4 regions of the Kocuria sp. CPCC 205235 genome follow, and region 2 is predicted to be linked to each of the others. Evidence: riboswitches for the same ligand, from Rfam matches in the RefSeq annotation. Region 2 holds a riboswitch; each other region holds the start of a gene.
What was found. Region 2 has a riboswitch for S-adenosylmethionine ahead of RF638_RS07960 (MFS transporter). Riboswitches for the same ligand answer to the same signal wherever they lie in the genome.
Positions count from the first base shown of each region.

Region 1 (3,764 bases), on a different contig from region 2:
GACCGTGAAAACCTCACGATCCTGACCGGCACCCAGGCCAAACGAATCGTGGTCGACGAGAACCAGCGAGCCACCGGCGTGGAGGTCACGGACAACGCTTTCGGTCGTGCGCACGTGATCTCGGCCAACCGCGAGGTCGTCGTCTCCGCCGGTGCGATCGACACGCCCAAGCTGCTCATGCTCTCGGGAATCGGTCCGGCCGAGCACCTCACCGAGGTGGGCGTGGACGTGCTGGTGGACTCCCCGGGCGTGGGCTCGCACCTGCAGGATCACCCGGAGGCCGTGATCCAGTGGGAGGCCAAGCAGCCCATGGTCGAGGACTCCACCCAGTGGTGGGAGATCGGCCTGTTCGCCCAGGTGGACGACGGATTGGACCGCCCGGACCTGATGATGCACTACGGCAGCGTGAACTTCGACATGCACACCTACCGCCACGGGTACGCCACGGCGGACAACGCGTTCTGCCTGACCCCCAACGTGACCCACGCTCGTTCCCGCGGCACCGTGCGGCTGCGCACGCGTGACTACCGGGACAAGCCCCGCGTGGATCCCCGGTACTTCACCGACCCGGAGGGTTACGACCTACGGATCATGACCGCGGGTATCCGCAAGGCCCGTGAAATCGTCTCGCAGTCCGGGCTCTCGGAATGGGCCGGTCAGGAGCTGTTCCCGGGTCAGGATGTGCAGACGGACGAGGAGATCGCCGACTACATCAAGCGCACCCACAACACCGTGTACCACCCCGCGGGTTCGTGCCGCATGGGGCCGGTCGAGGATCAGGATTCTCCGCTGGATCCGCAGTTGCGGGTCAAGGGCGTGAGCGGCCTGCGCGTGGCTGATGCTTCGGTGATGCCGGAACTGGTCACCGTGAACCCCAACATCACGGTCTACATGATTGGTGAGCGCGCCGCTGAGCTGATTGCCCAGGAGCAGGAGTCGCCCTCGGACAAGTAGCGGCACCATGACATGAATGAAGCCCGGCACCAGTGCCGGGCTTCATTCATGCGGTCCTGATCAGGCGCTGAGCGCCACCGGTTTCGGTTCCAGTTTGTAGAACGGAATGCCACCGGAGACGTTTGATGCTCCGGGAACGAGTAGCTGCTGGTACTTCTCGCACCATTGGGCGCGGCCGCGGTTGTGGGCGGCTGCGTGGGCCAGGGCGCGAACGTTGCTGCTCATGTATTCGTGGATGTCCCCATTGGACTCCATGAGACGCACCATGTGGTGGTCGGGGTCGATGTCGACGGTGACGTCAACCCATTGTTCTCGAGGGGACTCGGTCTTTGTGCGTAGTTGTTGAATGTTCTTCATCAGTATTGTGCTTTCGTACAGTGAGGTTCTTGCTGCGCCCGCGGTTGCGCCACAGCCGCTTCGTCATCCAAACCACCCCTGAACCAAGGGTTGGCGTGCGCCGGGTTGGAGCCCAGCAGGATCTCGGGTTTTACCCCGATTTCCAGAGCGCATCTCGTGAAGCTGGATTAGAGCGTAGCGGGTTGGGCGCATGACAAACCAGAGGGTGTCTCATAACGTCACCAAAAGTTAATCTACGAATGGATCGTGCACCACGGATCACGGCGCGGTTGTGGACAACCTGCGCGCACGAGATGCCACGGTGCGGGCTTGTGCATAGTGCTCCATGAGCTGGTCACACACGGCGTTCCACGTGCGAGTCTGCACGGTGGTGTAGGCGGTGCGGGAGAAGGCGGCGCGTTTGGCGTTGTCACCCACGAGATCCAGCACGCGATCGCGGAGCATCTCGGTGTCACCGGGCTTGTAGAGCCAGCCGTTGCGGGACGAATCAACCAGGTCCACGGGCCCGCCGCGGCCCACGGCCACGACGGGTACGGCGCTGGCCATGGCTTCCTGGATTGTCTGGCAGAACGTCTCGTGTTCACCGGGGTGCACGAACACGTCCAGGGAGGCCATGGCGGTGGCCAATTCGTCACCGTCCAGGAAACCCACGAAGTACGCATTGGGGAGCAGCATGCGGAGCTTCTCCTTCTCCGGCCCCGAGCCCACGATCACCAGTCGGGTATCGGGCAGCGAATCCAGGACCACGAGATCCTGCACCTGCTTTTCGGGAGCCAAGCGCCCCACGTAACCCACGAGCTTCCGGCCGCCGCCCACCCGTTCGCGCCATTCGTGATCGCGCCGAGCCGGGTTGAAGCGGCGGGTGTCCACGCCGCGTCGCCACATGCGCACGCGTTGCACACCGTGTTCATGCAGCGACGAGATGGACGCCGTGGACGGCGCCAAGGTCACAGTCGAACTGTTGTGCATGTTTCGCACGTGGCTCCACAGCACGTTCTCCAGGACCGGGGCACCGTAGCGGGCCGCGTATCCGGGAACGTCGGTCTGGTAAATGGAGACGCACGGTAAGCCCAGATTCTTGGCGGCCTGGATGGCCTGCCAGCCCAGGACGAAGGGGGAGGCCACGTGCACGACGTCTGGTTGGAAGCGGGTCAGGATGCGCTGCATGCGTGCCACCGTGCAGCTGGCGACCCGGACGTCGGGGTACCCGGCGAGGGGGATGGACGCGATGCGTTGAACTCTGATCCCGTCCATGGAGTCCACGGAGCCCAGGGCTCCGAGTTTTTCGTAGGTCGGTGCGATGACCATGGCTTCGTGACCCTGGGCCCGGAGGTACTCCAGGACTCGAACCACGGAATGCGTCACGCCGTTGATGTGGGGGAGGAACTGTTCGGCAACCACTGCGATTCTCACAATTAATACTGTGGCCGTCGCGGGTCACCGGTTCTTCACGCTAGGGTGACCTGTCGGTGAAGTCTGGGCCAACTCCGGTGGGGACGTGGAAAGATGGAGGTGATGAACTTCCCCACCTTTTCCAACACCCTGTCCAGGGCGCGCGAGCGGCTGCAACGCAACCGCCACGGTGACCCCGAGAGCTCGCCCGCCACATCGCCATCGGCCGACTCCAACCGGAGGGGCCCGGAGGACGGGTTCCCCATGCCCTTGTGGCTGCAGGGAGTCATTGAACTCCTGGCGGTGGCCGCCATCAGCTTGCTGCTCACGGGGTTGCTGATGGCAGCCGTCTGGCTGGCTGGTGGTTTTGATTCCTTGGGCGTCCTGGGCGGCCTTCAACTCGCGGGTCAGGTGTGGTTGGTGGCCCATTGCACGCCGTTGACCATGGCGGCCATCCAGGGCATCGACGTGTCCACCGGCGGCGGCACTCTCACCTTGGTGCCCTTGGGGCTCACGCTGATTCCGTTCGGGCTCGCGGTCATTGCGGGTCGCCGAATCGCGCGCGCGTGTTGGCGGGGGCAGTTCCTCAAACCATTCTTTGCCGGGATGATCACGTACGCGCTCGTCGGGGCGTTGGTGGCCCTGGTGAGCAGCACGGAACACGTCTCCGCGAGCGTGCTGGCGGGCGCGCTGTTCCCGTTGATCCCGGCCGGTCTGGGCACCCTGGTGGGCGGGTGGAGCGTCTCGCGTTCCTTGGCCGCCGTCTTGGGCGCCGACGCCGCATCATGGATCCAGCGCACCAGCCAGTATTCACGCTGGGCCGGTTCCTACGTGTGGGCCGTCGTCCGTGCCGGTTTCCTGTCCGCGGTGGCTGTCATAGCGGCCGCAGCGTTGCTCACCGTGCTGGCGCTGGTGTGGAACTGGGACGGCATCATCGCCGTCTATCAGGAACTGGGTACGGGCGCGGCCGGGGATACCGCTCTGAGCGCCCTGCAGTTCGGGTACCTGCCGAACATGGTCGTGTGGGCTGCGGCGTGGGCCAGCGGCGCGGGTTTCTCCGT
Region 1 covers NZ_JAVKPR010000012.1:75,557-79,320, reverse strand. Annotated here, with positions in the region: gene RF638_RS09990 (GMC family oxidoreductase) at 1-954, shown strand, start outside; gene RF638_RS09985 (hypothetical protein) at 1,015-1,311, opposite strand; SAM riboswitch class IV at 1,332-1,473, opposite strand; gene RF638_RS09980 (glycosyltransferase family 1 protein) at 1,570-2,724, opposite strand; gene RF638_RS09975 (DUF6350 family protein) at 2,827-3,764, shown strand, end outside.
Region 1: linked by a shared signal. The riboswitch ahead of RF638_RS09985 (hypothetical protein) and the one ahead of RF638_RS07960 (MFS transporter) in region 2 are both predicted to bind S-adenosylmethionine.

Region 2 (3,764 bases):
TTGAGGGTGCTGGTGGCTTTGGCCAGCAACGGTGCCAGGATCAGTGGATCCAACTGGGGGACCTGAACGCCGCCGCGCAGGGCGGCGTCCGCGGAGCCGCCGTACACGTCGTAAAGCCCCAGAACGTCGGCCAGGAACAGGCCGTGGAAGCCCGCGTTCTCGATGATCTGGGCCTCCCGCTCCCAGTGGGACAGCTGCGCGTAGTTGCGCGACTGGTCCTCGGGATGGCGCCACAGTCCGGGGGACTGGTGGACGGGCACGGGCATTTCGAAGGCATTGAGCAGCAAGGAGCGGGGCAAAAGGGGTCCTTTCGGGTTGGTACTGGGGCGTGTGCGGGTGGTGCCGAGTCAGTACTGAGCGTTCTCGGGCGCGTCGGTCACGGTGTCCTTGGCCATGCGGCCGGTGACCACGGAGATCACGGCCAGCAGGCTCAAGTAGCCGCACAGCAGCCACGGAGAGCCGCCGGTGGCCACGAGCCACGCGGCGATCATGGGGGTCAGACCGCCGGAGAGAATGGTGCCCACCTGGTAACCCAGGGACACCCCGGAGTAGCGCAGGTGGGTGGGGAACTGCTCGGCGAACAGAGCGGCCTGAGGGCCGTAGATGCTGTCATGCAGCACGGCCATGCCGATCAGGTACACCAGCGGCAGCAAGGCCAGCGGCCCGTGGTCCAGGTAGTAGAAGTAGGGCCACACGAACACGCCGATGGCGGCCGCGGCAATGATGGAGATGCGGCGGCGTCCCACGCGGTCGGAGAGCCAGCCCCAGAACGGGCCGCCCACCAGGCCCACGGCGGCGGCGATCAGGATGGAGATCATGACCCACTGACTCGCGCCGCGCTGCTGCGTCACGTAGGTGAGCGTGTAGACGGTGAGGATGGAGAAGATGGCCGGCTGGATCATGCGTTGACCGATGCAGACGATCACGCCGCGGGTGTGCTGGGTGAGCACCTCACGCACGGGCGACGTCGCGGCGGCCTTTTCGCGCTTGACCTCTTGGAACTCCTCGGCGTCCTCGATGCCGGCGCGGATGATCAGGCCGATGATCACGAGCACTGCGGAGAACAGGAAGGGTACGCGCCAGCCCCACGCCTGGAACTGCTCGGCGGTGGTGACGCCCTGCATGATCGCGAAGAACGCGGTGGCCAAGAGCATGCCGGCCGCCGAACCCACCTGCGTGAAGGAACCGAACAGTCCGCGCAACCCCTTGGGTGCGTGTTCCACGGAGAGCACCGCGGAACCTCCCCACTCCATGCCGGCGGACAACCCTTGGGCAATGCGGCAGGCAACGAGCAGGGCCACGGCGAACCAGCCGATCTGCGAGAAGCCCGGCAGCAGCCCGATCACCGTGGTGGCCACGCCCATGATCAACAGGGACGCGACCAACAGGGCCTTGCGGCCGATCCGGTCACCCAGGTGCCCGGCAATGATGCCGCCCAGGGGCCGGAAGAAGAACGCAATGGCGAAGGTCGCGAACGAGGCAATGATCGAGCCCACGCCCGAACCCTGCGGGAAGAAATAGTGACTGAACACCAGGGCTGCGGCGGCACCGTAGAGGTAGAAGTCGTACCATTCGATGGTCGTGCCCACGAAGGACGCGGCGAGCACGCGCTTCTTGTCACGCACTGCGGATCCCACGCTCGCGAGCGCGTGATCCGTGGCGGGTTGGGTCCGCTGGGCTGATGATGAATCGGTGACCGTGGGCACCGGGGCGGTGGCGGGGGCCATGACACTCCTCATGACGGGGCGCCACGGAAGAATGTTTGGTGAGCCGGACGCCGTCCTTGCCCGTACCGGTACTGATCACGGGCCGAATCATCACCTGGGGCACCCCACGACAGCGTCTGAGGGTTGCCGTCCGGCCAGCCAGGGCTTCGCACCGGAACTCGTGATTCTTGTCGCGTGAACCTAACCACACGATCGTTGAGCACCACAAATGATGAAGATTTGTGACCGCCCCGAGGATGCCTCTCGGGATGGCTCGCGAGGGGTGCGTCCTCCTGTTTCCGCCCGTCCCCGGTGCCTAGAATGGGCCTATTCCCCGGGTTGCCGGGGCAGACACCGTTGTCGAAAGAACACAGGGAGCCGACCATGCCTGAGCCCGCCGCCGCCAATGCACTGGTGCTCGACCGACCCGAGGTCATCGTGGTCGACATCGAAGGTACCCTCTCCTCCACGTGGTACGTCCGGGATGAGCTCTACCCCTATTCCCGTAAACGCTTCACCGGCTATTTCGAGGAGTATTCCCACAAACCTGAGGTCGCCCGCGCTCGCCGACAGATCATCGATTTGGCCGGCCTGGACAGTTCGGCCACCGCCGAGGATCTCACCGGTGTGCTGGAAGCCTGGATGGATGAGGGTCAGATGCCGGCCCCGCTGCGCACGATGCACGCGTTGATCTGGCAGGAGGGCTTCGCCGCCGGGGAGTTCGTCTCGCCGTTCTTCGAGGACGCGATTCCCGCCTTGCGGACCTGGTCCGAGCAGTCGATTCCGGTGTTCATCTTCTCCAACGGCACGTTGCCCGCCCAACGTGCCTGGTTCAGCCATTCGCCCGAGGGCAACCTGATTCCACTGATCAAGGGACACTTCTCCCTGGAATCGGCCGGCGCCAAACACGAGGTGAGTTCGTTCCGTAACATCACCCACGACGTGGCCGAGGCGCTGGGCAAACCGCGTGAGAAGTTCTTGTTCTTCTCCGACCAGGTGGAGGCCCTGGACGCAGCCCGTCAAGCCGGGTGGAACACCGTGGGAGTGCGCCGCCCCGGTGACCAGTTCTACGACGCCGGCGTGGGGGATCATCCCGAGATCCAGCGCTTGAATCAGGTACGGTTCATCCGTCGCTATGCGTCCCGCTAGCGCGATCGGGAGATTTCAGACGGGATAGCTTTCACCGTGAACAAGACCACCATGCGCCCCGGGGCCGGGCGCGCACTTTTCGCTGCCGTGGCCGGAACACTCATCGAGTGGTATGACTACGCCTTGTACGGCACGGCCGCCGGGCTGATCATTGGCCCGCTCTTCTTCGCGGGAATGGACTCCGGTGCTTCCTTGGCCGCGTTCGCGACCTTCGCGGTGGGCTTCGTGGCGCGCCCGCTGGGTGGTGTGCTGGTCGGTCACCTGGGGGACCGCTACGGTCGCCGCCCGGCCATGTTGCTCACCGTGATTCTGATGGGCGTGGCCACGGTGGGCATCGGCCTGTTGCCCACCTACGCCGCGATCGGCGTGGCCGCCCCGGTGTTCCTGGTGCTCCTGCGTCTGCTGCAGGGCATGGGGGCCGGTGCCGAGTTGGCCGGGGCCATGACCCTGGTTGCGGAGTTCGCCCCGCCGCGGCGTCGTGGACTGATGACGTCGCTCGTGCTCGCCGCGCCCCCGGCCGGCATTGTGCTGGCCACCGGCGCGTTTCTGTGGACGGCGTCTCTGGGTGATCAGGTGCTGTTGGATTGGGCGTGGCGCTTGCCGTTCCTGGCCTCGGCGGTGCTGTTCGCCCTGGCCATCTTCATCCGCGTCAAGCTTGAGGAGAGCCCCGAATACCTGGCCGCGCTCCACGCCGCCAAACAGCGTGGGGAACGCCGCAGGGTGCCCGTGGTGGCCCTGATACGCGAGCACTGGCGCGCGGTGGTCGTGGGGTTCTTCGCGATCACCGGGCACAACGCGCTCAACTACATCCTGGCCGTGTTCTCCCTGTCCTTCATGACCTCACCGGCCGTGGGCATGGATCGGGGATCGGCGTTGACCGCGGTGATCATCGGATCCGTGTGCGGCGTG
Region 2 covers NZ_JAVKPR010000008.1:130,365-134,128, reverse strand. Annotated here, with positions in the region: gene RF638_RS07965 (NtaA/DmoA family FMN-dependent monooxygenase) at 1-299, opposite strand, end outside; gene RF638_RS07960 (MFS transporter) at 348-1,727, opposite strand; SAM riboswitch class IV at 1,775-1,893, opposite strand; gene mtnC (acireductone synthase) at 2,091-2,855, shown strand; gene RF638_RS07950 (MFS transporter) at 2,892-3,764, shown strand, end outside.

Region 3 (3,764 bases), on a different contig from region 2:
GCACTACAACGAGTACGCGGAATTCCTCCGCATGATCGGTGCACCGGTGCTGCCGCGCAATTCGGTGTTGTGGGTGGTTCGAGTGGGACTGCTCGCAAGCGCCACGAGCCACATCATGGCCGGCACCGAGCTCACACTGCGAGCCATGCGCGCCGAGCGCCACACGGTCCAGAGCACGGTTCAAGACCTCAAGCTCCAACTCACGGGCAAGCAGCGCAGGCGCCCTCGCGGCCGACGTCGCTCGGTCCCCCAGATCATTGCCCGCTCCATGCGCTCCACGGGCGTGGTGCTCGGCCTGTTCACGGCCTACCACGTGGCGGACCTGACGGTGGGGGCGCGTCCGGCGGCGTCAGTGAAGCATCGCCACGGGGACGCCTACGGCAATCTGGTGGCAAGCCTGTCCCGCCCGAGCGTCGCGTTCTTCTACACCGCATCCATGGCTGCCTTGGCGGGCCACATGATTCACGGCGTGCGCACGGCCGCCATGGACGCAGGCTTCACGACCACCGAACAGCGCGCCCAATTGATCGAGGCCATGGCCAAGCTGGTGGGTGCCACTGTGGCTCTCGGAAACGTCACCATCCCCGTGGCCGTACAGGCCAAGGTGGTGCGCTGATGCTGCTGACAGTGCACGTGTGGCGGCAGGCTTCCGCCGAGGATCAGGGCACGTTCGTGGCCGTGAGCCCGGTCGAGGCTCGCGAAGACATGAGCATTCTGGACCTACTCGACGCGGTCAACGAAACCCTCACTCGCCAGGGCGATGACCCCGTCAGCTTTGACGATGGCTGCCGGGAAGGCATCTGCGGCAAGTGCGGCGTGACCGTGGACGGCGTGCCCCACGGCCCGGACAAGAACCAGGCATCATGCACGCAGTCACTGCGGGCCTACCGCGATGGGGACGAGATCTTCATCGAACCCATGCGCGCGGGCTCGTTCCCGGTCAAGAAAGATCTGTCCGTGGACAAGAAGGCTCTGCGGCGGGTGGCCAAGGAGGCCAAGTTCCCGGTGGCACTCAAGGCCCTGGGCAACGCCGGCTGCATCAGCTGTGGCGCATGCGTGGCGGCTTGCCCCAACGGTTCCGGCCAGTTGTACGTGGGCACGCTGCTCAAGGAACTCCCGCCGCTCGCCAAGACTCCGGAGGAACGGAACGAACGCTCGAGCAAGGTGCTCGACGCCGCCGAGCACGAGTTCGGCCCCTGCTCCCTTTTGGGCGATTGCATGGAGGTCTGCCCCGCCGGCCTCCCCCTCGAGAACCTCACGGAAGTCGCTCGAGAAAATCTCCGCCGGATGAACCCGGGGAAGTACGCCTAATTCACCGCGGATGCGCGGGAGGTCCCGCGCGGCGGCGTCGACGGCCGTCTCGCACCGTGGTCACCGGCGGGCCCCGGTTTGTGAACGTCGACACCCACGCGACACAATGGACTCACCATCCCGAGCGGCCGAGAGACCTGGATCGACGACGCCGCAGCAACCCGCAGCGATCGGCCTACTGCACGGTGCTACCGCCAGGACCGATGGAGTGCTGCGCGGCCCCGGGCAGTGTTCGGACGGGAGCTGTACGCGGCCGACAAGGAGGAGCCCTATGGCCGAGCACCAGTTCGGTTTCCGCACCCGTGCACTGCACGCAGGCGGCACCCCGGACGCCGAGCACGGCGCCCGTTCCGTCCCGATCTACCAGACCAGTTCGTTCGTCTTCAAAGACGCCGACGACGCCGCTAACCTCTTCGCGCTGCAGAAGTACGGCAACATCTACTCGCGCATCGGCAACCCCACCGTGGCTGCGCTGGAGGAACGGATTGCGTCCCTCGAGGGCGGTATCGGCGCGGTAGCAACGGCCTCCGGTATGGCTGCCGAGTTCATCACCTTTGCCGCGCTGTGCGGACAGGGCGATCACGTGGTGGCTTCCTCCCAGCTCTACGGCGGAACGGTCACGCAGTTGGACGTGACCCTGCGGCGCTTCGGTGTGGAGACCACCTTTGTTCCCGGCACCGATCCAGCCGACTACAAGGCGGCCATCACCGAGAACACCAAGGCCGTTTACACCGAGCTCGTGGCCAACCCGTCCGGTGAGATCGCCGATTTGGAAGGCTTGGCGGAGGTCGCCCACGAGGCAGGCCTGCCGCTGATCGTGGATGCCACACTCAACACCCCGTACCTGTGCCGTCCGTTCGAGCACGGCGCGGACATCGTGATCCACTCGATCACCAAATTCCTGGGCGGCCACGGCAACACCCTGGGCGGTGTGGTGGTCGAGTCCGGTCGTTTCAACTGGGGCAACGGCAAGTTCCCGGCCATGACCGAACCGGTCCCCTCGTACAACAACGTGACGTGGTGGGGGAACTTCGGTGAGTACGGCTTCCTGACCAAGCTGCGTTCCGAGCAGCTGCGCGACATCGGTCCATCGCTGACCCCGCAGGCCGCGTGGAACCTGCTGCAGGGAGTGGAAACCCTCCCCCAGCGCATGGACGCCCACGTGGCGAACGCGCAAGAGGTCGTGCAGTGGCTGGCCACCGATCCGCGCATCGGCTACGTGAACTACGCGGGTCTCGAAGATCACCCGCACCACGAACGCGCCCAGAAGTACTTGCCCCAGGGCATCGGTTCCGTGTTCGCCTTCGGTGTAGCCGGCACCGATCAGCTCAGCGGCCGCGAAGTGGGCGGCCGGTTCATCGAGAACCTGCAGCTGGCCTCGCACCTGGCCAACATCGGTGACGCCCGCACCCTGGTGCTGCACCCGGCGTCCACCACCCACCAGCAGCTCACCTCCGAGCAGCTGGAATCCGGCGGCGTGAGGGAAGACCTGATTCGCATTTCCGTGGGTCTCGAGGACCCCGCGGACATCCTGTGGGATCTGGACCAGGCACTGACCGCCGCGACCGGGATCAACCGCGAGGGCGACGTCGTCGAAACCGTGACGCCCGCAGCGGCCACCGCCGAACCCACGTCCGAAAAAGCTGCCGAAGGAGTCCACGCATGAGCACCGAACGCACCTGGGTGGGCCCCAGCGCCCCCGAGCGACTGAACATCCTGCGCAACACCGAGTCGATCGCGATCGTGGGCATGTCCAATAAGCCCGCGCGGGCCAGCTACTTCGTGGCCACATATCTGCTGTCCTCGTCCCCGTACCGCGTGTACTTCGTGAACCCCGTGTTGGACGAGGTGCTGGGCCAGAAGGTCTACCCCTCGCTCGCGGACCTGCCCGAGGTCCCGGACATGGTGGACGCGTTCCGCAAGGACTCCGATCTGCCCGGCGTGGCCCAGGAGGCCGTGGACCTCGGCGCCAAGACCGTGTGGATGCAGCTCGGTTCGTGGAGCGAGGAAGCCGCAGCAATCGCCGAGAACGCCGGACTCAACGCCGTGATGGATCGCTGCGTGAAGATCGAACACGCCCGCTTCCACGGCGGCCTGCACCTGGCCGGCTTCAACACCGGGGTGATTTCCGCCAAGCGTCAGGTGGTTGCCTGACGGTCATTGGGTGACCAACCAATTGATCCCGCCTCACTGCGTAGTAACCACGGTTACTTTGCAGTGAGGCGGGATCACATGGTTCTGGGGCCTGCTGTTCTCCGGCCCAGCTGCAAACTGCCGACGTCGCTCTCAGCCCAACCGCAACACCACGGCCGCGCGTTCCCAGCCCTGGGACTCGCGGGCGGGAACTTCGTCCTCGGGGACCACGGTGTACAAACGCTCGGCATCAGCAAGAAAGGCCTCGTTGGCCATGGACGAGACCAACGGGTCCAGCACCTCGGCAGGATCGCGTTCGG
Region 3 covers NZ_JAVKPR010000001.1:173,480-177,243, forward strand. Annotated here, with positions in the region: gene RF638_RS00825 (succinate dehydrogenase cytochrome b subunit) at 1-616, shown strand, start outside; gene RF638_RS00830 (succinate dehydrogenase/fumarate reductase iron-sulfur subunit) at 616-1,311, shown strand; SAM riboswitch class I at 1,424-1,521, shown strand; gene RF638_RS00835 (O-acetylhomoserine aminocarboxypropyltransferase/cysteine synthase family protein) at 1,583-2,977, shown strand; gene RF638_RS00840 (CoA-binding protein) at 2,974-3,465, shown strand; gene RF638_RS00845 (hypothetical protein) at 3,598-3,764, opposite strand, start outside.
Region 3: linked by a shared signal. The riboswitch ahead of RF638_RS00835 (O-acetylhomoserine aminocarboxypropyltransferase/cysteine synthase family protein) and the one ahead of RF638_RS07960 (MFS transporter) in region 2 are both predicted to bind S-adenosylmethionine.

Region 4 (3,764 bases), on a different contig from region 2:
AACCGTTCGGCCAGGTTCACTGGCACGTCGCTGTTGCGCACGGAGGCTCCCGAGAAGTTCGTCGGTTTCGGACAACCGGTCATTTCACCCGTGACCGGCACGGTGGTTCTGGCGGACGACCACGCCGAAGATCACGACGCCTTCCGCGGGTTGTCCTCCGTTGGTTACGCGCTGACCCAAGCCTGCCGCGTCGCCGCCGGATGGGGCGCGTTGGCTGGAAATTACGTGGTGGTGCAGGATTCCTTCAGCGGCCAGTACGTAGCACTGTGCCACCTGCGGCAAGGCAGCATCAGGGTTCGAGTTGGCCAGAGCATTCAGGCTGGGACCGCAGTTGCCCAATTCGGAAATTCTGGGAACAGCACCGAACCGCACGTGCATGTGCAGGCGGTCGATTCTCTGGATTTCGCTCAGGCTGTTGGCTTACCCCTGTCATTTCCGGACGGCCTACCCCGCAACGGTCAGATCGTGGGCGACGGCCCGGAGCGCCCGGTGCCATCTGGCTAGGACGCCGTCCAGCCGCCGTCCATCGTGTAGGCGGCACCGGTGACCATGCCGGCGGAGGGACCGGCCAGGAAGGCAATGAGCTCGCCAACCTCCTCCGGCTCGACCAGGCGTTTGATCGCTGATTCGGTGAGCATGATCTTCTCGACCACTTCGTCCTCGGGGATTCCGTGGGTGGCCGCCTGGTCCTTGATCTGCTTGTCGACCAGAGGCGTGCGCACGTAGCTGGGGTTCACGCAGTTGCTGGTCACACCGTGCGGAGCGCCCTCCAGGGCCACGGCCTTGGACAGCCCCTCCAAACCGTGCTTCGCGGCGACGTACGCGGATTTGAACGCTGAGGCGCGCAGACCGTGAATCGAGGACACGTTGATGATCCGACCCCACTCGCGCTCGTACATGTGGGGCAGGGCGGCGCGGATCAGCAGGAACGGGGACTCGAGCATGAGCGTGAGGATCCTGTGGAAGTCAGCGGGATCGAAGTCCTGGACTGCCGCGACCTTTTGAATCCCGGCGTTGTTGACCAGCACATCCACGTCGAGACTCAGGTCCGCGAGCGCTGCGGTGTCGGTGAGGTCAACGGCCCACGCCTCTCCGCCGACTTCTTGTGCCATGGTCTCGGCGGCGGCGGGGTCGATGTCGGCCACGATCACGTGGGCGCCGCGTTGCGCGAGGGCCCGAACCGCTGCCGCGCCGATGCCACTCGCACCGCCCGTGACCAGTGCTTTCTTGCCCTTGAGAGTGCTGTCCGACATGCCCCAACTCCTCGGTAATGGGTGATCTACGTCCCACACATTACGCGCGCCACAATTGGCCCGACCACCCATGCATGTTGTTTGATGAGTGAGTACCCATCCAGAGCGGCCGAGAGATCTGGCTCGTCGACGCCGCAGCAACCCGGGATTGAGCCCACGGTGCTACCGCCAGGACCGATGGAAAGGACTGCTAGTTCATGCCTCAGAACACCGATCGTATTCAGACCACCCACGTGGGATCGCTGCCCCGCACCCCCGATTTGCTGGAGGCCAACAAGCGCTTCCAGGAGGGTGAAGCCACCGCTCAGGAGTTGGATGCCGCGCTCGATAACGGCGTGATCGACATCGTCCGCAAGCAGCGCGAGATCGGTCTGGACATCGTCAACGACGGCGAATACGGCCACACCATGTCCTCCTCCGTGGATTACGGCGCGTGGTGGAACTACTCGTTCTCCCGACTGGGCGGATTGACCCCCACCAACGAGGACCGCTGGCAGGACGCCGAGGTCAAGCGCTCCTCCCCCGGCAACATCGTTCTGACCAGCTTCCCGGACCGCCGCGACCGCGCTCGTTTCCGCGACGCCTACGAGGACCCCACGGCCGGAGTTCTCGCGCACCGCGCCTCGGTCGCCCAGCCCAAGATCACCGGGCCGCTGACCTACGCCGGTCAGGAAGCCGTGGCCGGCGACATCCGCCGTCTCAAGGACGCAATGGTCGAGACCGGAGCCCAGCAGGGTTTCGTGGCCGCGTTGTCCCCGGGTTCCTGCGCACGTGTCCGCAACGAGTACTACTCGACCGACGAAGAGCTCGTGTACGCCTGCGCGGACGCCATGCGCGAGGAGTACAAGGCCATCATCGATGCCGGCCTGACCGTTCAGATCGACGACCCCTCCATCGCCGAGTCCTGGGACCAGATCAACCCCGAGCCCACCGTGGAGGACTACCTGGCCTTCACCAAGATCCGCGTGGACGCCCTCAACTACGCCCTGCGCGACCTCCCCGAGGACCAGATCCGCTTCCACCTGTGCTGGGGTTCGTGGCACGGCCCGCACACCACAGACCTCGAGTTCAAGTACCTGGTGGACCTCATGCTCACCATCAACGCGGGCGGCTACAGCTTCGAGGCGTCCAGCCCCCGCCACGGCCACGAGTGGAAGGTCTGGAAGGACCACACGCTCCCCGAGGGCAAGGTGGTCTACCCCGGTTTCGTCTCCCACTCGACCAACGTGGTGGAGCACCCGGAGCTCGTGGCCGACCGCATCGAGCAGTACGCGTCCGTGGTGGGTCGCGAGAACGTCATCGCCTCCACTGACTGTGGCCTGGGCGGTCGCCTCCACCCCTCGATCGCGTTGGCCAAGCTCGGCTCCCTGGTCGAAGGCGCGCGCCTCGCGACCGAGCGCTTGTTCTAGCAAGGTTCGCGAGCGGCGTCGGCAATCAATCGACGACGACGCCGCTCGCGCCACCCGCCTCTGCCCCCTCATTTCCCGCCCCCATCACCCTGGCTCATCCTCCCCACCCCACCGCTAGTGCCCCCGCTGCCGCCTAGGGCCACGCCGCCTCCCCGCCCGCCGGGTCCGCCGGGTCCGGCCGGCGTCGCAGCTCAGCCGGCCATCGCGGCCGACCATCTGATGCCGCCTTACGGCAAAGTAACCCGCCCTACCGGGCAGTAAGGCAGGATGAAATGGTGGGGCTCAACCGGAGAGCTAGCACAGTCGGCAGAAGTGCCTGTGGATAACTCGAACTGACCGACCCCGAGACCGCCTACAGTCGCGGTCATGAAAGCCGCTCGAGTACTGAGTTTCGACCCGTTGCCAGATGTGTTGCCGACGGTCGACTGGGGTCTGCGCGCTCCTCAGCTCAACGCGGACCCCGCCATGGTGCGCCTGACCCGCGGATACTGGTTCCACAAGCCAGAGCATTACGAACCCGCGATGCTCTCCGTGCTGCTGCACCGACACTTCCGGCGGAACATGAGCGGCTTGCCGATCACCGGCCTCCACGCATTGCGGTTGTACAAGGTGCCCGTCGACTCCACTCAACACTGGATCAATCCGACGCTCGGACACGAACCCGCTCCGCGAGCACGCGCCTTTGTGAGCGCCATGGGCTCACCCCACCTGGCCTGGAACCGTTACCGCCCCACGTCAGAGCTGGGTGGTGCCACATTGACCAAGTCCTATGGGCTGAACCCGTACTTGGGTCCATCGGAGTGCGCCCTCACCCATCCGATCGAAGCACTGACCGTGGCCGCCCCTTACCTGTCCGCGTGGCGAATCATTGCCTGTTTGGACTACCTGCTGGCGCACCGGATCCAGGTCACCAACAAGATCTGGCTGAAACCGTTCGACCGTGAAGAAATCTCGCGGACTCTCGCCCTGCTTCCCCCACGCTCACGCTCCGCCTGTCGAATCGCCAGACTTCTGAGCCACGCGGTGGAACGCACGTGGTCTTCACCCGAAACGTTGACTCGATTGCTGGTCCTCAAGAACGGCTTCCCGCCGCCCAGCATGA
Region 4 covers NZ_JAVKPR010000001.1:208,167-211,930, forward strand. Annotated here, with positions in the region: gene RF638_RS00985 (M23 family metallopeptidase) at 1-504, shown strand, start outside; gene RF638_RS00990 (3-hydroxybutyrate dehydrogenase) at 501-1,253, opposite strand; SAM riboswitch class I at 1,347-1,437, shown strand; gene RF638_RS00995 (cobalamin-independent methionine synthase II family protein) at 1,451-2,662, shown strand; gene RF638_RS01000 (hypothetical protein) at 3,029-3,764, shown strand, end outside.
Region 4: linked by a shared signal. The riboswitch ahead of RF638_RS00995 (cobalamin-independent methionine synthase II family protein) and the one ahead of RF638_RS07960 (MFS transporter) in region 2 are both predicted to bind S-adenosylmethionine.